Regions from separate parts of the Pseudomonas sp. HN11 genome, predicted to be linked through region 1. Evidence: predicted binding sites of a transcription regulator. Region 1 holds the regulator's gene; the other holds the start of a gene.

Evidence for each region. The regulator sigma-54, encoded in region 1, starts transcription at its own class of promoters, with help from an activator protein. The targets are predictions, from matches to a motif close to ANTGGCATNNANNTTGCTNT.
Region 2: a site for sigma-54 is predicted at 6,024-6,043, ahead of glnK (P-II family nitrogen regulator). Genes of this name have one in related genera too.

What each region holds. Positions count from the first base shown of each region.
Region 1 covers NZ_CP089985.1:969,783-980,716, forward strand. Annotated here, with positions in the region: gene LVW35_RS04345 (hypothetical protein) at 1-83, shown strand, start outside; gene LVW35_RS04350 (superoxide dismutase) at 85-696, shown strand; gene LVW35_RS04355 (ZIP family metal transporter) at 730-1,623, shown strand; gene LVW35_RS04360 (HPr family phosphocarrier protein) at 1,662-1,934, opposite strand; gene rapZ (RNase adapter RapZ) at 1,951-2,808, opposite strand; gene ptsN (PTS IIA-like nitrogen regulatory protein PtsN) at 2,811-3,275, opposite strand; gene hpf (ribosome hibernation-promoting factor, HPF/YfiA family) at 3,286-3,591, opposite strand; gene LVW35_RS04380 (RNA polymerase factor sigma-54) at 3,667-5,160, opposite strand; gene lptB (LPS export ABC transporter ATP-binding protein) at 5,345-6,070, opposite strand; gene lptA (lipopolysaccharide transport periplasmic protein LptA) at 6,070-6,603, opposite strand; gene lptC (LPS export ABC transporter periplasmic protein LptC) at 6,590-7,162, opposite strand; gene LVW35_RS04400 (KdsC family phosphatase) at 7,171-7,695, opposite strand; gene LVW35_RS04405 (KpsF/GutQ family sugar-phosphate isomerase) at 7,696-8,670, opposite strand; gene LVW35_RS04410 (ATP-binding cassette domain-containing protein) at 8,968-9,777, shown strand; gene mlaE (lipid asymmetry maintenance ABC transporter permease subunit MlaE) at 9,777-10,574, shown strand; gene mlaD (outer membrane lipid asymmetry maintenance protein MlaD) at 10,574-10,934, shown strand, end outside.
Region 2 covers NZ_CP089985.1:6,032,074-6,043,007, forward strand. Annotated here, with positions in the region: gene dapF (diaminopimelate epimerase) at 1-523, shown strand, start outside; gene LVW35_RS27800 (DUF484 family protein) at 537-1,253, shown strand; gene xerC (tyrosine recombinase XerC) at 1,256-2,155, shown strand; gene LVW35_RS27810 (HAD family hydrolase) at 2,152-2,847, shown strand; gene sutA (transcriptional regulator SutA) at 3,040-3,366, opposite strand; gene LVW35_RS27820 (secondary thiamine-phosphate synthase enzyme YjbQ) at 3,469-3,894, opposite strand; gene LVW35_RS27825 (ammonium transporter) at 4,105-5,442, opposite strand; gene glnK (P-II family nitrogen regulator) at 5,477-5,815, opposite strand; gene LVW35_RS27835 (accessory factor UbiK family protein) at 6,238-6,498, shown strand; partial or broken gene LVW35_RS27840 (YifB family Mg chelatase-like AAA ATPase) at 6,637-7,488, shown strand; gene LVW35_RS27845 (hypothetical protein) at 7,721-8,191, opposite strand; gene LVW35_RS27855 (hypothetical protein) at 9,071-9,700, shown strand; gene LVW35_RS27860 (hypothetical protein) at 10,138-10,350, shown strand; gene LVW35_RS27865 (hypothetical protein) at 10,722-10,934, shown strand, end outside.

The DNA of each region.
Region 1 (10,934 bases):
ATCACGGCGAGTACCCTCGCACTCATCGCCTATTGGGTGGTGCTACCGCGCGTCCCACAACTCCTCAATACGGAGCACATTGATATGACCTATACCTTGCCTGCCTTGCCTTATGCCTACGACGCTCTGGAACCGCATATCGATGCGCAAACCATGGAGATCCACTACACCAAGCACCATCAGACCTACATCAACAACCTCAATGCTGCAGTCGAAGGTACTGAGTTTGCGGGTTGGCCGGTGGAGAAGCTGGTCTCCAGCGTGCAGCAACTGCCGGAAAAACTCCGCGCAGCGGTGATCAATCAAGGTGGCGGCCATGCCAACCATTCATTGTTCTGGTCAGTGATGTCACCCAAAGGTGGCGGTAAACCCGAAGGCCCGCTGGGCAAGGCTATCGAGGAACAACTGGGCGGTTTCGACAGCTTCAAGGAGGCTTTCACCAAGGCTGCACTGACCCGTTTTGGCAGCGGTTGGGCCTGGCTGAGCGTTACCCCACAAAAGACCCTGGTGGTGGAAAGCAGCGGTAACCAGGACAGCCCGCTGATGAACGGCAATACGCCGATCCTCGGTCTGGACGTCTGGGAGCACGCCTACTACCTGCGGTACCAGAACCGCCGCCCGGAATACATCAATGCCTTCTACAGTGTTATCAACTGGCCAGAAGTTGCCGCCCGCTATCAGGCCGCCGTGGCCTGACATTCACCTTCATAACAAGATTTAAGGCCGACTATGGGCACTGAAACACTGGCGATCAGCAGCGGGCGAATGTTTCGTTATGCGTTTGGCTCGCTGTTGCTGTTGGCAGGTACTGCATTGCTGGTGGCCCACGGGCTGGCCTGGCTCAACCTGGACCCACGCATGCTGCGCGCCCTGCAGGGCGGATCCCTCTGTGCGCTCGGCACGGCGCTCGGCGCGGTGCCGGTGCTGGTCATTCGACGGATGCCGGTGGCTTTAAGCGATACGTTGTTGGGCTTTGGGGCTGGGGTCATGCTGGCAGCGACGGCGTTTTCGCTGATCGTGCCGGGCATCGCTGCGGCTGAAGGCCTGGGACTTTCGCCCTGGGGGGCCAGTGGATTGATCAGTTTTGGCATTATGTTGGGTGCTTTCGGGCTGTATCTGGTTGACCGCAAGGTCTCCGGCGCCAGCCCGGAAATGCTGGTGGGCACGCCGGACAAACCGGTGATCCCGCCGCGTATCTGGTTGTTTGTGTTTGCCATCATCGCTCACAACATCCCGGAAGGCATGGCGGTCGGCGTCTCCGCCGGTGGAGGCATGCCGGATGCCGACAGCCTGGCCATGGGCATTGCGCTGCAGGACGTGCCGGAAGGGCTGGTGATTGCGTTGGTATTGGCCGGGGCAGGAATGTCGCGGGTCAAGGCGTTCCTGATCGGTGCTGCATCAGGTCTGGTGGAGCCGGTCTTTGCCATGCTGTGTGCCTGGCTGGTCAGCCTGGCCGAGATGCTGTTGCCGTTGGGGCTGGCCCTCGCCGCTGGCGCGATGTTGTTGGTGGTGACTCATGAAGTCATTCCCGAGTCGCGACGCAATGGTCACGAAAAGCTCGCCAGTTTGGGGCTGTGCATCGGCTTTTGCGTGATGATGGTGATGGATACTGCTTTAGGGTGAAGTCGTTGCGACCTCACGCCCGTCTTAAAAGGGTGTGTTTACTCACCCTCATCAAAGTAGTTATTGATCAGCGCCACGAGTGCGTCCATTGCTTCTTGTTCCTGCTCGCCTTCCGTCTTCAAATGAATTTTGGTGCCCTTGCCCGCCGCCAGCATCATCATTGCCATGATGCTTTTGCCATCGACCATGGACTCCGGCGTGCGACCCGCCCGGATCTGGCAGGGAAACTGCCCGGCGACACCCACGAATTTCGCCGAGGCGCGGGCGTGCAGGCCCAGTTTGTTGATGATTTCAATTTCCAGAGCGGGCATCGCGCAGGTGTTCCTTTCAGCTAAGGTCGCGGTGGCGGACCTGGACATTCTTGAGGGTTTGTTGCAAGACCTGGCCCAGACGCTCGGTCAGGTAAACGGAGCGGTGATGCCCGCCGGTGCAGCCGATGGCAATGGTGACATAGGCGCGATTGCTTGCGGCGAAACGCGGCAGCCACTTGAGCAGGTAGCTGGAAATGTCCTGGAACATCTCCTCCACATCCGGTTGCGCGGCCAAATAGTCAGCCACAGGCTGATCCAGCCCCGATTGCTCACGCAACTCCGGCTTCCAGTACGGATTGGGCAGGCAACGCACGTCGAACACCAGGTCGGCGTCCACTGGCATGCCGCGCTTGAACCCGAATGACTCGACCAGAAACGCTGTGCCGGGCTCCGGCTGGTTCAGCAGGCGTAGCTTGATGGCATCCCGCAGCTGGTACAGATTGAGGCTGGTGGTGTTGATCTTGAGGTCGGCAAGGTCAATGATCGGCCCCAGCAGCTTGGTTTCGTCTTCAATGGCTTCGGCAAGCGAGCGGTGGGGGCTGCTGAGGGGGTGACGCCGACGGGTTTCAGAGAAGCGCTTTAACAGGGTCTCCTCGTCAGCATCCAGATAAAGCACATCGCAATGGATGTGCTTGGCCCGTACTTCCTCGAGCAATTGCGGGAATCGCTCCAAGTGGCTGGGCAGGTTGCGGGCATCGATCGAAACGGCGACCAGGGGCTGTGCCAGCTCGGTGTGGATCAACGCGCGTTCAGCCAACTCCGGCAGCAGGCCAGCGGGCAAATTGTCGATGCAATAGAAGCCGTTATCCTCAAGAACATTGAGGGCGGTGCTTTTACCCGAGCCGGAGCGGCCGCTGACGATGATCAAACGCATGATTACTGCCCGTTCTGTTCATCCAGGACAACCTGGTACAGCGCCTCATTGCTACTGGCGCTACGCAGTTTGTCGCGTACTTCCTTGCGGTCAAGCATGCTGGCGATCTGCCTGAGCAGTTCCAGGTGTGCATCGGTGGCGGCTTGTGGGACCAGCAGAACGAACAGCAGGTCGACCGGGGCGCCGTCGATAGCGTCGAAATCGATGGGGGCTTCCAGGTGGAGCAGGGCGCTGACGGGTGTTTCGCAGCCTTTGAGGCGGCAATGAGGAATGGCGATGCCGTTACCAAAACCGGTAGAGCCGAGTTTTTCACGGGCAATCAGCGCATCGAACACATCTTGCATCTCCAGATCCGGCACTTCGCGCGCGATCAGGTTGGCAATTTGTTCGAGGGCTTTTTTCTTGCTGCCTCCCGGCACATTCACGAGGGAACGGCCGGGGGTCAGGATGGTTTCAAGTCGGATCATGGGGGGAGAGTTAACGACCTGTACCTTGCATCAGGTGCAGATTCTTTTCCTTATGCTTTATGAGTTGGCGGTCCAGCTTGTCGTAGAGCGAGTCGATCGCCGCGTACATGTCTTCATGTTCCGCATTGGCGACGAGCTTTGCATTCGGTACGTGCAGGGTGGCCTCGATTTTCTGCTTGAGCTTATCGACCTCCATGATGACCTGCACATTGGTGATCTTGTCAAAATGCCCCGCCAGCTTGTTCAGCTTGCTTTCGGTGTATTCACGCAGGGGTTTGGTGACTTCCAGCTGGTGTCCACTGATGTTGACTTGCATACAGCTTCTCCTTCGTTGCCAGTGCATAAAGCGGCAGGTAGGAATACCTGCCACTGGAACGCTGTGGCCCGCCCGTCACATCAAACGCTTACGCTCGCTGGAAGGCGCGATCCCGAGGGACTCGCGGTACTTGGCGACGGTTCGACGGGCGACCTGAATGCCTTGTGCCTCCAGTAAACCAGCGATCTTACTGTCACTCAATGGCTTTTTCTGATTTTCCGCCGCAACCAGTTTTTTGATGATCGCGCGGATCGCCGTGGACGAGCATTCACCGCCTTCGGAGGTGCTGACGTGGCTGGAGAAAAAGTATTTCAGCTCATATATACCCCGTGGGGTATGCATGAATTTTTGCGTGGTCACCCGCGAAATCGTCGACTCATGCATGCCTACCGCTTCAGCGATATCATGCAGTACCAGCGGTTTCATTGCTTCGTCGCCGTATTCCAGGAAACCGCGCTGGTGCTCGACGATCTGGGTGGCCACTTTCATCAGGGTTTCGTTGCGGCTTTGCAGGCTTTTGATGAACCAGCGGGCTTCCTGCAACTGGTTGCGCATGAAGGTGTTGTCGGCGCTGGTGTCGGCGCGACGCACGAAACCGGCGTATTGCGGGTTGACCCGCAGGCGTGGCACCGATTCCTGGTTCAGCTCCACCAGCCAACGCTCGTTGTCCTTGCGCACGATCACGTCGGGAACCACGTATTCGGCTTCGCTGGACTCGATTTGCGAGCCAGGGCGAGGGTTGAGGCTCTGTACCAGCTCGATGACCTGGCGCAGGTCGTCTTCCTTGAGCTTCATGCGGCGCATCAATTGACTGTAGTCGCGGCTGCCCAGCAGGTCGATGTAATCAGTGACCAGGCGCTGGGCTTCGGTGAGCCAGGGCGTCTTGGCCGGCAGCTGGCGCAATTGCAGCAGCAGGCATTCGCTGAGGGTGCGCGCGCCAATACCGGCGGGCTCGAACTGTTGAATGCGGTGCAGGACGGCTTCGATTTCGTCCAGCTCGATATCCAGCTCCGGATCGAACGCCTCAAGAATCTCTTCGAGCGTCTCGTCCAGATAACCCTGGTTGTTGATGCAGTCGATCAGCGTCACGGCGATCAGGCGATCGGTGTCCGACATCGGCGCCAGGTTCAGTTGCCACAGTAGATGGCTCTGCAAGCTCTCGCCAGCGGAGGTGCGGGTGGTGAAGTCCCACTCGTCATCGTCATTGCTGGGCAAGCTGCTGGCGCTGGTCTGGTAGACGTCCTCCCAGGCGGTATCTACCGGAAGCTCGTTGGGGATGCGTTCGTTCCATTCGCCTTCCTCAAGGTTATCCACCGTAGGGGCGGTTTCCTGATAGGAGGGTTCCTGCACGTCGGAATTGGGTTTTTGCTCGATGTTATCGGCCAGCGGGTCTGCGTTATCGAAGTCGTCGCCTTCTTCCTGGCGTTCGAGCATCGGATTGGACTCCAGGGCCTCCTGGATTTCCTGTTGCAGGTCCAGGGTCGACAATTGGAGCAGGCGGATGGCCTGTTGCAGCTGCGGTGTCATCGTCAGCTGCTGGCCCATTCTCAGGACTAGCGATGGTTTCATGGCAGGGGCTTAACACCTTATTCGCCGGCGCAGTGCGCCATCCACGACAGGGCGCGTTAGCGCCAAACATAAGCAAATTATATGCCTGATGTCGGGGGCTTTGCCTAGAGCGCGGTAACAATAAAAATCCGGAGGTTTTTATTGACTCCCGCGCATCGTGGCATCGGCCGTGACACCACGGTGTTTACAGGCGGAACTCGTGACCCAGGTACACTTCCTTGACCAGTTCGTTGGCCAGGATGGTGGCGGAATCACCTTCGGCGATCAGTTGGCCATCGTTGACGATATACGCGGTTTCGCAGATATCGAGTGTCTCACGGACGTTGTGGTCAGTGATCAGCACGCCAATGCCCTTGGCCTTGAGGTGATGGATGATCTGCTTGATGTCACCGACCGAGATCGGGTCGACGCCGGCAAACGGTTCGTCCAGCAGGATGAACTTGGGCGCGGTGGCCAGGGCGCGGGCGATTTCCACACGGCGGCGCTCACCACCGGAAAGGCTCATGCCGAGGTTGTCGCGAATGTGGTTGATGTGGAATTCCTGCAGCAGGCTTTCCAATTCCTTGCGACGGTCGTCACGGTCGAGTTCCTTGCGGGTCTCGAGGATGGCCATGATGTTATCGGCGACCGACAGTTTGCGGAAGATCGACGCCTCTTGCGGGAGATAGCCGATACCGGCGCGCGCACGGCCATGCATTGGCTGGTGGCTCACGTCCAGGTCGTCGATCAGAACACGACCCTGGTCCGCCTGGACCAGGCCAACGATCATGTAGAAGCAGGTGGTCTTGCCGGCGCCGTTGGGGCCGAGCAAGCCGACGATCTGGCCGCTGTCGATCGACAGGCTGACATCGCGCACGACCTGACGGCTTTTATAGGCCTTGGCCAGATGCTGGGCTTTCAGGGTTGCCATTACTCGGCCTTCTTCTTCGGCTGGATAACCATGTCGATGCGTGGACGAGGTGCGGTGACCTTACTGCCATTGGCACGACCGGCGTTAGCGATCTGTTTCACGGTGTCGTAGGTGATTTTCTCACCTTCCGTGGAGTTGCCATCGGGGCTGAGTACCTTGGCCTGGTCGATCAGCACGATGCGGTTCTGCTGGGCGTGGTACTGGATGGTCTTGCCATAGCCTTTCATCGGGCCGGTGTCGGTAGGCGCCTGCTTCTGTTCGAAGTAAGCCAGGTTGCCCACCGAAGTGACCACGTCAATGTCGCCGGACTGGGTACGAGTCAGGGTCACCGTATTGCCGGTGATCTTCATCGAGCCCTGGGTGATGATCACACCGCCGGTGTAGGTGGCGACGCCTTGCTTGTCATCCAGCTGCGCATCGTCAGCCGAAATGTGGATCGGCTGCTGGCTATCGTTCGGCAGAGCCCAGGCGCTCACGCTTCCCAGTGCTGCGCCCAGACCGAGCAAAATAGGGAGAGTTTTAACGAGCCTCATACTGTCCTCTTACGTTCGATAGCAGGTGTATCCTGCTTTCTTTCAAATACGCTTTCATTCCCTTGCCAGTCGATACACCGCCAGCGCCGTCGATTCTAACGTCTTGCTCGGTCTGCGCATATTGCTTCTGCGGGAATACGGTCATGCGACTGCTGGTAATCACGGTCTCACGCTTTTTATCGTCGGTACGCGCGACGCGCACCGAGTCGATCAGTTCCACCTCGGTACCGTCCGGGTTGACCTCACCACGCTTGCTGGTGACGTGCCATGGGAACTCGGTGCCGCGGTAAATGTTCATGTCCGGGTTGGTCAGCAAGGTGATTTCGCTGGCCTTAACGTGCTCGACTTTGTCTGACGTCATCTCGTACTGCACCTTGCCATCAGGCAGGAACTGCACACTTTTGGCGTTGATGGCGTAATAGTCGATAGCGCCTTCATCAACCTGCGCAGCAGGCTGATCGAGAAAGCGTTCCGGGCTGATATTCCAGTAGCCCACCGCCAGGAACAGCGCGGCGATGACCCCGAACAGCAGGAAGTTGCGAATCTTTTTGCTCAGCATAAAACGCTCTATAAGTAGGCGGCGTGGGCCGCTTCAAGGCTGCCCTGGGCACGCAGGATCAGCTCGCAGAACTCGCGGGCGGCACCTTCGCCGCCACGGGCGGTGGTGATGCCATGGGCGTGCTCGCGAACAAACGCCGCCGCATTGGCGACAGCCATGCCCAAGCCCACTCGACGAATCACCGGCAGGTCTGGCAGGTCATCGCCCAGGTAGGCGACCTGCTCATAGCTTAGGTTGAGTTGGCCAAGAAGCTCGTCCAGAACCACCAGTTTATCCTCACGCCCCTGATACAGGTGAGGAATCCCCAGGTTTTGTGCGCGGCGTTCCACAACCGGGGTCTTCCGGCCGCTGATAATCGCCGTTTGCACGCCCGCCGCCATCAGCATCTTGATGCCTTGGCCGTCGAGGGTGTTAAAGGTCTTGAATTCGCTGCCGTCTTCGAGAAAGTACAGGCGGCCATCGGTCAGCACGCCGTCAACGTCGAAAATCGCCAACTTGATGTTTTTACCGCGTTGCAACAGGTCGCTGGACATTTACATCACTCCCGCACGCAGCAAGTCGTGCATGTTCAGGGCGCCGATAGGCTGGTCGTTGCTATCGACTACGACCAGCGCGCCGATCTTGTGATCTTCCATGATTTTCAAGGCTTCGGCTGCCAGCATCTCGGGGCGTGCGGTCTTGCCATGGGGTGTCATGACCGCATCGATGGTTGCGGTGTGGATATCGATGGTGCGGTCCAGAGTGCGGCGCAAGTCGCCGTCAGTGAAGACACCGGCCAGACGGCCGTCGGCTTCCAGGATCACGGTCATGCCCAGGCCCTTGCGGGTCATTTCCATCAACGCGTCCTTCAGCAGGGTGCCACGCGGGACGTGGGGCAGTTCGTCGCCCGAGTGCATGACATTTTCCACCTTCAGCAGCAGACGGCGGCCGAGGGCGCCACCTGGGTGGGAAAACGCGAAGTCTTCAGCAGTAAACCCACGGGCTTCCAGCAACGCCACGGCCAGGGCGTCGCCCATGACCAGCGCGGCGGTGGTGGAGGAGGTCGGTGCCAGGTTCAGCGGGCAGGCTTCGTGCGCTACGTGAACATTCAGGTTCACTTCGGCGGCCTTGGCCAGCGTCGACTCCGGGTTGCCGGTGAGGCTGATCATCTGGATGCCCAGGCGCTTGATCAGCGGCAACAGGGTCACGATTTCGTTGGTGGTGCCGGAGTTGGACAGCGCCAGGATGATGTCATCCTTGGTGATCATGCCCATATCGCCGTGACTGGCTTCGGCCGGGTGCACGAAAAACGCGGTGGTCCCGGTGCTTGCCAGGGTGGCGGCGATCTTGTTGCCGACGTGGCCCGACTTGCCCATGCCGACCACGACAACGCGGCCCTTGCTGGCCAGAATCATCTCGCACGCGCGTACGAAATCTGCGTCGATATGCGCCAGCAAGCCTTCGACGGCTTCAAGCTCGAGGCGGATGGTGCGTTGCGCGGATTGAATAAGGTCGCTGGATTGGCTCATGTCTGAAATCGTATAGCCTGACGAAAAGTCGGCGATTATAGCGGTAATGATCATTTCCCTCACGCTAGTTCGTCAGGCTTTGTTCGCAATGCGCTTGATATTCATCCTAAGCAACGATTTTTCCCTGTCCCCAATCTGAACAAGCGCTGTTCCGGCCTTGGGCGCCTTGTACCAGCAGTGATATAGTTCGCCGCCAGTTCGGTCCGCACAGCCCATGTGCCAACTATTGCACAACGGTTGCAAACGTTTGTCACAAGCGTGGTGTCTGAGTGAGAGGCTGCATCCCAAGGAGTTTAGATGAGTGCCGATAACGCCTACGCGGTCGAGCTGAAGGGACTGACCTTCAAGCGCGGGACGCGCAGCATCTTCAATAACGTCGATATCCGCATTCCCCGCGGCAAGGTCACGGGCATCATGGGGCCTTCCGGTTGCGGCAAGACTACCCTGTTGCGCCTGATGGGCATGCAATTGCGCCCCAGCGCCGGCGAAGTGTGGGTCAACGGCCAGAACCTGCCGACGCTGTCGCGCAGCGATCTGTTCGATGCACGCAAGCACATGGGGGTATTGTTCCAGAGTGGTGCGCTGTTCACGGATCTCGATGTTTTCGAGAACGTCGCCTTTCCGCTGCGCGTGCATACCCAGCTGTCCGATGAAATGATTCGTGACATTGTGTTGCTGAAATTGCAGGCCGTGGGCCTTCGCGGTGCCATCGACCTGATGCCCGACGAACTGTCCGGCGGTATGAAGCGTCGTGTGGCGCTGGCCCGGGCCATTGCTCTCGACCCGCAGATCCTCATGTATGACGAGCCCTTCGTCGGCCAGGATCCCATCGCCATGGGCGTGCTGGTGCGCTTGATCCGCTTGCTCAATGATGCGCTGGGCATTACCAGCATCGTGGTCTCCCACGATCTGGCAGAAACCGCGAGCATCGCCGATTACCTCTATGTAGTGGGTGATGGTCAGGTGCTGGGGCAGGGCACGCCCGAAGAGTTGATGAACGCCGATAACCCACGTATTCGCCAGTTCATGACCGGCGATCCCGATGGCCCTGTGCCTTTTCACTTTCCGGCAGCGGACTACCGCTCAGATCTTCTGGGGAAGCGCTGATGCGCAAGACATCTCTTATCGAAAAGGTTCGCCTTTTCGGCCGCTCAGGCATCGACATTGTCGAAGTGCTGGGCCGTTCGACGATTTTCCTGTTTCACGCCCTGCTTGGACGCGGTGGCATAGGCGGCGGTTTTGGCCTGTTGGTCAAACAGCTGCATTCGGTCGGTGTGATGTCCCTCGTGATCATCGTGGTGTCCGGTGTTTTCATCGGCATGGTGCTGGCCTTGCAGGGCTTCAATATCCTTTCCAGCTACGGTTCGGAGCAGGCGGTGGGGCAGATGGTCGCCCTGACGCTGCTGCGTGAACTGGGGCCGGTGGTGACCGCGCTGCTGTTCGCTGGGCGCGCGGGGTCTGCGTTGACCGCCGAAATCGGCAACATGAAGTCCACTGAACAGCTGTCCAGCCTGGAAATGATCGGCGTGGACCCGCTCAAGTACATTGTTGCCCCGCGTTTGTGGGCCGGCTTCATTTCCCTGCCTCTGCTGGCGATGATTTTCAGCGTGGTCGGTATCTGGGGTGGTTCGTGGGTGGCGGTGGACTGGCTGGGCGTCTACGACGGCTCCTACTGGGCCAACATGCAAAACAGCGTGACCTTCACGGGTGATGTGCTCAACGGCATCATCAAGAGCATCGTCTTCGCCTTTGTAGTGACCTGGATCGCCGTATTCCAAGGCTACGACTGTGAGCCCACTTCAGAAGGGATCAGTCGCGCCACCACCAAGACCGTAGTGTACGCCTCGCTGGCGGTACTGGGCCTTGACTTCATTTTGACCGCCTTGATGTTTGGAGATTTCTGATGCAAAACCGCACTGTGGAAATCGGTGTCGGCCTTTTCTTGCTGGCTGGCATCCTGGCTTTACTGTTGTTGGCCCTGCGAGTCAGCGGCCTGTCGGCCAGCCCTACCGCCGATACTTATAAACTTTACGCTTACTTCGACAATATCGCCGGTTTGACTGTCAGAGCTAAGGTGACCATGGCCGGTGTGACCATCGGCAAGGTCACGGCAATCGATCTGGACCGCGACAGCTTCACCGGGCGAGTGACCATGCAACTGGACAAGAAGGTAGATAATCTGCCGACCGACTCCACTGCATCTATCCTCACTGCGGGTCTGCTGGGCGAAAAATACATCGGTGTCAGCGTGGGTGGGGAGACAG
Region 2 (10,934 bases), 1.2 Mb from region 1:
TGGTGTGATCGAGCTGGATATCCGCAGTGACGGCCAGATCAGCGTCAACATGGGCGCGCCACGCCTGGTGCCGGCGGACATTCCGTTCCAGGCCACCGAGCAGGCTGTCAGCTACGCACTGGACGTTGACGGCAAGACCGTCGATATCGCCGCCGTATCCATGGGCAACCCCCATGCCGTGCTGCGGGTCAACGACATCAACAACGCGCCCGTGCATGAGTTGGGGCCGAAGATCGAACACCACCCGCGCTTTCCGGCGCGGGTCAACGTGGGCTTCCTGCAGGTGATCGACCGTACCCGCGCGCAATTGCGTGTGTGGGAACGCGGCGCCGGCGAAACCCAGGCCTGCGGCACCGGTGCATGCGCCGCTGCCGTGGCCGCGATCAGCCAGGGGTGGATGGATTCGCCCCTGCTGATCGACCTGCCCGGTGGACGCTTGTCCATCGAGTGGGCAGGCCCTGGCCACCCGGTGATGATGACCGGGCCGGCCTCGCGCGTATACGAAGGACAGGTCCGTCTATGAGTGAGCCAATCCAATGACCGATAAGCCCCAAGTACCCGCAGAAGCGTTCCCGAGCGAAAGTCTGGAGGCCGCTGCCGTCGCGGCGTACCTTGAGGCTAATCCGCACTTCTTCGTCGAGCACGAGGAACTGCTGCCGGCCTTGCGCATCCCCCACCAGCGCGGCGACACCGTGTCGCTGGTGGAGCGGCAGATGAAGATCCTGCGCGAGCGCAACATCGAAATGCGCCACAAGCTCTCGCACCTGATGGACGTCGCCCGCGACAACGACCGACTGTTCGAGAAAACCCGCCGCCTGATCCTGGCCCTGATGGACGCCACCAGCCTGGAAGAAACGGTGATCGCCGTGGAGGACAGCCTGCGCCAGGACTTCCAGGTGCCATTCGTGAGCCTGATCCTGTTCAGCGACAACCCGATGCCGGTGGGTCGCTGGGTCAGTGGCAGCGACGCACAAACCGCGATCGGCGGCCTGCTTTCCGAAGGCAAGACCATCAGCGGCACCTTGCGCGAACATGAGCTGGACTTCCTGTTTGGTGCCGAGCAGCGCAAGCAGATCGGCTCCACCTCCGTTGTCGCCCTCAGCCATCAGGGCTTGCACGGCGTGCTGGCCATCGCCAGCCGAGATCCCGCGCACTACAAGAGCTCTGTGGGCACGCTGTTCCTGACTTACATCGCCGAAGTACTGGGCCGCGTCTTGCCGCGCTTCACCACCGCCCTGCGCGCGGTGCGCTAGCCATGGAAAGGCAACTGGACGCTTACTGCGCTCACCTGCGCAATGAGCGCCAGGTGTCGCCCCATACCCTGGAAGCCTACCGGCGGGATTTGAACAAGGTCCTGGCCTACTGCGAGAAACACCAGATCAGCAGCTGGAAGGCGCTGGATATCCAGAGCCTGCGCAGCCTGATTGCACGCCTGCACCAGGCAGGCCAATCTTCGCGCAGCCTCTCGCGCCTGCTCTCGGCTGTACGCGGGCTCTATCACTATTTGAACCGCGAAGGCCTGTGCGATCACGACCCGGCCAACGGCCTGTCGCCGCCCAAGGGCGAACGGCGCCTGCCCAAAACCCTGGACACCGACCGCGCCCTGCAATTGCTCGATGGTGCGGTCGAGGATGACTTCCTGGCCCATCGCGACCAGGCGATCCTGGAGCTGTTCTACTCATCGGGCTTGCGCCTGTCGGAGCTGACCGGCCTGAATCTCGATCAATTGGACCTAGCGGACGGCTTGGTGCAAGTACTCGGCAAGGGGAGCAAGACCCGCGTATTACCGGTGGGGCGCAAAGCGCGGGAAGCCCTGCAACTGTGGCTGCCGCTGCGCCTGCTGACCAACCCCGCGGATGACGCGGTATTTGTCAGCCAGCAAGGCCGGCGCCTGGGGCCACGGGCGATTCAAGTGCGGGTCAAGGCCGCCGGCGAGCGCGAGCTGGGCCAGAACCTGCATCCACACATGCTGCGACACTCTTTTGCCAGCCACCTGCTGGAATCATCCCAGGACCTACGCGCGGTTCAAGAGCTGCTCGGCCACTCCGACATCAAGACCACACAGATCTACACCCATCTGGACTTCCAACACCTGGCAACGGTGTACGACAGCGCCCATCCACGGGCCAAACGAATCAAGGACGGCGACTCATGAGTATCAAGCTGATCACCTTCGACCTGGACGACACACTCTGGGACAACGTACCCGTCATCATCAGTGCCGAAGCGTCGATGCGCGAATGGCTGGCGATTAACGCCGCCAAGGTCGGCGACTTGCCGCTGGAGCACTTCGCCAGTCTTCGCCAACAGGTGCTGGAACGCCATCCCGAGCTGAAACACCGCATCAGCATTCTGCGCCACCGGGTGTTGATGCATGCGTTTGAAGAGGCCGGTTATCCACAGCCTGAAGCCACGGAAATGGCGGACGTGTGCTATGAAGCATTCATTCATGCGCGCCACCAACTAACGCCCTTCCCCGAAGCGGAGCCCATGCTGAAAGCACTACGCCAGCACTTTTTGCTCGGGGTGATCACCAACGGCAATGCCGACGTGCAGCGCGTCGGCCTGGCGGACTATTTTCACTTTGCCCTGCGCGCTGAAGACATCGGCATCGCTAAGCCGGATGCGCGACTGTTTCAAGAAGCATTGCAACGCGGTGGCGTGGATGCCAGCGCGGCTGTGCATATTGGCGATCACCCAGGGGATGACATTGCCGGAGCGCAGCAGGCGGGGCTGCGGGCGGTGTGGTTCAACCCGACGGGCAAGGCCTGGGAAGGGGAAAAACGCCCCGATGCGCAGATTCGCAGCCTGAACGAGTTGCCGCCCTTGCTGCAAAGCTGGCAGTAACACCGACGATCAAATGTGGGAGCGGGCTTGCTCGCGAAAGCGGTGTGACAGTCAACATCAATGTTTGCTGGGCCGACGTCTTCGCGAGCACGCCCGCTCCCACATTAGTATGTGGAGAACCATGAGAATTTGTTCCAGGCATGAAAAAGCCCGCAGCGACGGCGGGCTTTTTCTTCAAGCAGGTGGCTGACCTCAGATAGGTCGGCTGCCGTACTTGTTATCCGGCTTCTTGGGCGGGTCCGCAACCACGTTAGGCTCAACTTCGACCACTTTGCCGCCTTTAGCGAGGAACTCTTCCATCGCACGGGCCAGAGCATCACGCTCTTTGTTCTTGGCTTCAACGCTCGGCAATTCATCTACCGACACAGCTGCCTTGGCTTTGCCTTTGGCAACCGGCGCAGGTGCATCGTCGCCACCGTCGTCGTCAGCAACGTCTTCCGCCGCCGCTTCAAGACCTTCTTCGGTGTCGTCTTCGTCACCTACTTCGAGTTCGTCGTTTTCCAGATCATCGTCGCTCATGTTCTACCTCATGACTTGCGAAAAGCAGATTAGTTATAGCCCAGCATCACCCTCTGTCGAGGCAGCCGGAAGAAAATCAACATCCACTGGATAACCAGTGGCTTATGCCCCATCACCGTGCAAGGTGGCGAGGACTTTACGAGCACTGCCATGATCACGGTGCTCGCCCAGATAAACACCTTGCCAAGTCCCCATCGCCAAGCGGCCGGCCTTCACCGGCAAACTCAGCTGGCAGCCCAGGAGACTGGCCTTGAAGTGCGCCGGCAGATCATCCGGACCTTCGTCGTTGTGTTCGAACCCTGCACATCCTTGCGGCACCAGCGAGTTGAAAAAACGCTCGAAGTCACGGCGAACCGCCGGATCGGCATTCTCGTTGACGGTCAACGAGGCCGAGGTGTGCTGCAGCCACAGATGCAACAAGCCCACGCGACAAGCCTTCAACTCAGGCAAGCCGGCCAGCAACTCATCGGTTACCAGGTGAAAGCCCCGGGGCTTGGCCCGCAGGGTAATCAGGGTCTGTTGCCACATACAGTTCTCCGCCCATCGGCGCGCATTCTAGCGCGCTCTGGGAAAAAACAAAGTGCCGAATACACCTACATGCCTGTAAGACATTCGCACACTGAAAAGTACCGTGTGCATCCCATCACAAACGCCGCGTAAAAACCGGTACACATTGCTATGACTGACAAACACCAGACAAAAAAATGCCCGGCAAGCCGGGCATTTTTTTTCGCGTACTTACAAGTTGTAGCCGCGTTCGTTGTGTTGCGCCAGGTCGAGGCCAACCGCCTCTTCCTCTTCGGTGACCCGCAGGCCCATGACCATGTCCAGCACCTTGAGGATGATATAGGTCACGATCGCCGTGTAGATAACAGTGAAGCCAACACCTTTGCACTGGATCCAGACTTGTGCAGCGACGTCAGTCACGGTGCCGAAGCCGCCCAATGCAGGGGCTGCAAACACGCCGGTGAGGATCGCACCGACGATACCGCCGATGCCGTGCACGCCGAACGCATCCAGGGAATCGTCGTAACCCAACTTGCGCTTGAGGCTGGTGGCGCAGAAGAAGCAGATCACACCGGCAACCAGGCCGATCACCAGGGCGCCCATCGGGCCCACGGTACCTGCGGCTGGGGTGATTGCAACCAGGCCGGCGACCACGCCCGAAGCAATGCCCAGTGCGCTTGGCTTACCGTGGGTGATCCACTCGGCGAACATCCAGCCCAGCGCCGCAGCAGCAGTAGCGATCTGGGTGACCAGCATCGCCATGCCGGCGGTGCCGTTGGCCGCAGCGGCGGAACCGGCGTTGAAGCCGAACCAGCCGATCCACAGCATCGCCGCGCCAATCAAGGTGTAACCCAGGTTGTGCGGGGCCATCGGGGTGGTAGGGAAGCCTTTACGCTTGCCGAGCACGATGCACGCCACCAGGCCAGCCACACCCGCGTTGATATGCACCACGGTGCCACCGGCGAAGTCCAGCACGCCCCAGTCCCACATCAGGCCACCGTTGCCGCTCCAGACCATGTGCGCGATTGGCGCATAGACCAGGGTGAACCAGATAGCCATGAAGATCAGCATCGCGGAGAACTTCATACGCTCAGCGAAGGCACCGACGATCAACGCCGGGGTGATGATCGCGAAGGTCATCTGGAAGGTGATAAACACGGCTTCCGGGAACAATGCCGCAGGGCCGGTGATGCTGGCCGGGGTTACGCCCGCCAGGAACGCTTTGCCCATGCCGCCAAAGAAGGAGTTGAAGTTGACCACACCCTGTTCCATACCGGTGGTATCGAACGCGATGCTGTAGCCGTAGACGACCCAGAGGATGCTGATCAGGCCGGTGATCGCGAAACACTGCATCATCACCGACAGAATATTCTTGGAGCGGACCATGCCGCCGTAGAACAGCGCCAGGCCAGGGATGGTCATGAACAGCACCAAAGCGGTGGCGGTCAGCATCCAGGCGGTGTCGCCGGAATTGAGGACTGGAGCAGCCACTTCGTCTGCCGCCATGGCCAGGCTTGGCATTACGATGGACAACAGGGCTCCGAGCCCTGCGAATTTACGCAGAGTCATATTGTTTTCTCCTGGGGCGTTGGGGTTTGGCGGCTTAGATTGCGTCGGTATCGGTTTCGCCGGTACGGATGCGAATAGCCTGTTCCAGATTGACCACGAAGATCTTGCCGTCACCAATCTTGCCGGTGTTGGCGGCCTTGGTTATCGCCTCGATAACCCGGTCAAGATCCTTGTCGTCAATCGCGACATCAATCTTCACCTTCGGCAGGAAATCGACTACGTATTCCGCGCCGCGATACAGCTCGGTGTGACCCTTCTGCCGACCGAAGCCTTTGACCTCAGTAACGGTAATGCCCTGCACGCCGATCTCGGACAACGACTCGCGCACATCGTCCAACTTGAACGGCTTGATGATGGCAGTGACTAGCTTCATGAAAACTCTCTCCCGAATTGGTGGACTTGCCCCAGGAAAACAAACCCGTCTCAAGTCTAAGCGCAGTGCCTGGCTTTGTAACGCGTCGTCGCCTCGGCATTGGCCTTTGCGACGCCAGCGAACCACTGATGACGAAACCTGTACCCCTGATCCGTCGGCGCACTGCATTCGTCACAGCGACTGCATCAGTGCATGGGTCATGATCGTCTAAGCAGAAACCTTGCCAGCTCCGTAAAAATCACTGAAATCAGTCCCTTGCCCACTTATGCCCACCTTCGGCGCTCTTCAACGACGCCAATGCGCACAAAAACAGTGCGTCGCCGCCCAGCCCTCTGCGCGAAAAGCGTGCGCCCGCCGTCGTGAAAAAGACTATAGACGCTGCGTGATACACTGCCGGCCAACAGTTTTCCGGAATATTTCCCATGCTCGCGCCCAAAGACCTCCTCGACGCCCTGAGCGGCCACGCCTCTCGCCTGTTCAGCAGTGACACCCCGTTGCCCCGCAATGAAATCGAAAGCCAATTCAAGGCATTGCTGCAAAGCGGTTTCAGCAAACTCGATCTGGTGAGCCGCGAAGAGTTTGATAGCCAGATGGTGGTGCTTGCCCGCACGCGTGCGCGATTGGAGAGCCTGGAGGCGAAGGTGGCAGAACTGGAAGCGCGGCTAAACCCACCCGCCGAATAACTGCCTTGCCCTTAAGAGCCGGCTCGCCGGCTCCCACGGATTGCCGATACGTTCTGTAAAACCTCTCCGCCTCGCGTTTCCCCACCTCGACTACCCTTGAAAAACCGCAGGAAGCGGCCCTCTTTTCAAGGAACGAGCATGTCCCTCGCCATCGTCCACAGCCGCGCCCAAATTGGCGTCGAAGCCCCTGCCGTCACCGTTGAAGTGCACATGGCCAATGGCCTGCCGTCCCTGACGCTGGTGGGCTTGCCGGAAACGGCGGTCAAGGAAAGCAAGGACCGGGTGCGCAGTGCCATTCTCAATTCCGCCCTGCAATACCCTGCCCGCCGCATCACGCTGAACCTGGCGCCCGCCGATCTGCCCAAGGACGGCGGGCGTTTTGACCTGGCGATTGCCTTGGGAATCCTGGCGGCCAGCGTGCAGGTGCCGGCGTTGATGCTCGATGAGGTGGAATGCCTGGGGGAACTGGCACTGTCTGGCGAAGTGCGGGCAGTGAAAGGTGTGCTGCCGGCAGCATTGGCGGCGCGCAAGGCCGGGCGCACCGTGATAGTGCCGCGGGCGAATGCGGAAGAAGCCTGCCTGGCATCGGGATTGAAAGTCATCGCGGTGGATCATTTGCTGCAGGTGGTGGCGCACCTGAATGGGCATCAGCCTATCGAGCCCCACAAATCCGACGGATTGCTGTACCTGAACAAGCCTTACCCGGACTTGAGCGAAGTACAGGGCCAGCTCGCCGCCAAGCGCGCATTGCTGATTGCTGCGGCGGGGGCGCATAACCTGCTGTTCAGCGGCCCACCCGGCACTGGCAAGACATTGCTCGCCAGTCGCCTGCCGGGCTTGTTGCCACCGTTGAGTGAGCAGGAAGCCTTGGAAGTGGCGGCGATTCAGTCGGTAGTCAGCCTGGCACCGTTGAGTCATTGGCCGCACCGACCGTTTCGCCAGCCGCATCATTCTGCATCAGGGCCAGCATTAGTGGGGGGTGGATGTCGGTTTCGGAAATAAATGCGAAACTCTGGAAATAGATGCGACTTCAAAGACAGAAAAAAGCCCGCATTAACGGACCGGTGACGTTCCCAAGGCGCTGAGTGCCAACCTTTTTTCAGTAGGTTTTGAGCGTATTGGCGCGCAAGACCCAGATCCTCGGCGACGACGTAGAGGCGTTCATAGAATCTCTGCGTTTCTTCGCAAACGGCTTCTGAAATGCTCATTTGTTTAACATTTCCTATAGTTCAGACCGCGCCCAGCGCAGTCTGCTGATCGCTTTGAATTGACTGATACCGACTGAGCCACGTTCGTTTCGAGCCTTTGACCCGGGTCTTGTCAGTAACGCCTCAACCGCAGAGCGATCAGCTTCAAAAATCTGGAAAGCGTTGTAATCCGCATCGAGAAGAACCAGTAAAACAGTATCGAAGGGTTGCCTTAAATCGATTGATCCCACTCGGCCGCTTCGCATTCGTGGACTGGTGAAATACCGCCCCTTGATTTGAATTCTGACTGTTAGCCCATTTCTCACTTCTGTCGCGTCGTATCCAGCTTGCCTAGCCAGTTCCAACTCGACGTTGAGGTGCCGAGCTGCCTCGTACTCTGCGATTTCCCCAGTCACACCCAGCGGTTTGCGAGTGAGTTGGAAATAACGACGAGCCAAAACCTTGATGTCTCGAAGGATCTGGTACACCTCATCGACGTCTTCCATGCGATTTTCCTGCTCGATCCTGGGGAGCGGAAAGCGTCCCTCTCCTACGGGCGTAGCCCGCACGGCGGCGGGCTTGTGGGTGCAGCGACGATTCCTGGGCAAAGATTAATCCAACAAACACTAATGATGCCTCTATGCCAGTACATTCTCGAATGCATGTCGAATTGTCGCTTGGTCGACGGTCAAATAATGCTTGCTGTGATCAAGGCAGGAATGGCCAAGAATGGTCTGCACCATCTCAACATAGCCTGTTACCGCCAGCACCTTGGCCGTCAGGGAGCGCCTGCCGCTGTGCGAAGATCCATACTTATACCGGCCTGCCGGTAGGGCCTGCTGATGGCCTGCTGGAGCGAATCACAGGCCCGGTAAACATCTGGCCCTCCGTTCAGCTCACGGTGCCTAAACGCCAGTTCAAAGGCTTGGCCCTTGTGTGTGGTGATCAGCTTCGAACCTGGGCGGAGGCCTCGGTATTCGTCAGTGCCGGAAAAGCCCCAGCGACGTGCAAGCGAACTGCGATCCACCCCTCCAAGGCGGCAATGCATCGTGGATGGGTCAGGCATGGCCCTAATCATCCCCAAGTGACCGCACAGATTGCCGAGCTCACGGCATCTGTACCGAACGCCGCGGTGGTCTCTACTGCGCTGGCCAGCGCAATCTCTCTACTTGATCAGGTAGCATTTGTAAGTCACGAGCATGATGGTACGAGTCAGGTTCTAAACAGGCTGCGGATGGCCTTGGCAATGATCGATGGTGTACAGCCTATCTCTGATATTGTATGGAAACCCACTCCAGAATGATCTGGATCGGCCGGCGCCTGAATTGGCGCATCGGCGATGATGCGTTAACTTAACGAACTAATCGAAACGGAAGCCGTAAGAAATGAGCGATAACAAGTGGTGGGAGAAGACAGTAGAGTGGCTTTTCGTGACACAGGCTGCCTTGAGCCACAAGTTAGACTTTGCTGCGCCATTATCGGGTAAGAATGAGAGAACGGCAGGCGATGCCATCTTTGGTCAAAATTCGAAGCTGGTGCTGGTCGAATTCAAGGCAACAGAAAACGATGTTAAGACTGAAAAGTCTCTTTTTATGAATTTTGTTGAAGCTCAGGAAGCGCTTCAAGAATTTGAGCACCATTTCGTCGTTTTTGCCGAAGAGCTCGCATCGATGCAGCAAGCTCCGAAACTGGAGCTCCACGCCCAACTGTATTTCGGATCTGATATTGATTTACCAGCGCTAGAAATTTTGCATTTCGCTGCTGACAAGACTGTGTTCGATGATTATCTGAAACGTCTCTCGGCTTTCAAATACCCTGACGGGCGTGGCGGGGGTAGTGGCCACGTATCGCCTGAGCTTATGGGAGCGGTAGTTGGTGTCGATACCTCTGGCAAAATCACTGGTGTTGCATCGCTTCAGGAGTACGCACCGACTCTGGCGCCACCAGCGCTAACGCAAACGCCGACGCAAACGCCGACGAATAGTAATAAATTGGGCTTAAAGGGACCCCGATAGGAATCTTTTTAATGGTCAATTTTCTCACCTCAATCGCTTGGCAGGCCCTAGTATTTTGGGGAGTAGTTCAGCTAGGTTTTTCGATGCAAGTGGTCGATAAGGCCACTGTTTTCGTAAACCTGCCTCAGATCTGTGAGTTCTTGCAGCTGCCCTTACCGAATGGATCATGCCGGGTAGTTGGGAAGGTTGAGGAAACACTGCGAGGTTCATGGATTGTCACGACAGACTCTTCCTTGCCTGTTAGTTTCGAGCATTACCGCCCTAGCGCTTCATGAGCGCAACCCACGAAAGGTAAACGTAAAGCCAAGACAACCAACTGGACTCTAAAAGGTCAGGTTGGGTGGCTGCTGACCAGACCGAAAGCGCTCTACCAAATCTGACAAGTTGACCACTAGAGCCACTGCTATGCTTGGACTTTCTCGAACGGGGCCAAAGCAATGTCAGGTGAATACTCGCTATCGGATGTACTGGAAAGAATGTACGAAAACCAGCTCGCGCTGGAGGCGGCGCTGATGGAGCTAACGCTCCAAGCCGAAAAACAGGGACTCAGTGAATGCGGTGACAACGCTCGTGGTGCGTTGTATGCAATTGGTGAAAACTCTGGCCATATCAAGCAAGGATTGGCGAAACTGAAAGCCAGAGGTCTCTAATCCGGGTCGCTCCTGACTTTATGCTTCACTCATAGAGCGGCTGATTTCAGCCGATTCTGTTGAAAAATTCAGCGTCGATTTCCACAGAAGAAAAACATGCACGGAGGTTGAAACTCGTGTCGTGCACAGAAGGCTCATGGCTAAGATCTGACGTAGCAGCGTGAAAAAAAGCTTTTGAGCCGCTCAATGACCGAAGGGTGCGACTTGGCCGGCGATAGGTAATGAGATCCTGTGGTGCCGCTTTGATAAAAAGCACTTCTAGACACTCCAAGATCCACAATGTAAATATTACTTTGCTCGCGGCATAATAGTTTACACGCCGCCCAAGACTGAAATATTCAACTGATTAATCAGGGAGCGTCGTCAACCTTATGCGCGACATTGATAGCAAGGTCCTTAGATACACCATTGACTTCAGCCGCCAAGCTGCAGCCGAGGAGAACCAAGCTGCTCTTCAGGCTAACATCGAGCGTCACATGGATGCTGCCCGTCGCGTGGTAACTAACGAGACGCTCGAGCGCATTGGACACGCACATCTTGCAGTCATGATCAACGCCGCCGTGCGATACAACCTGTCTCTCGCA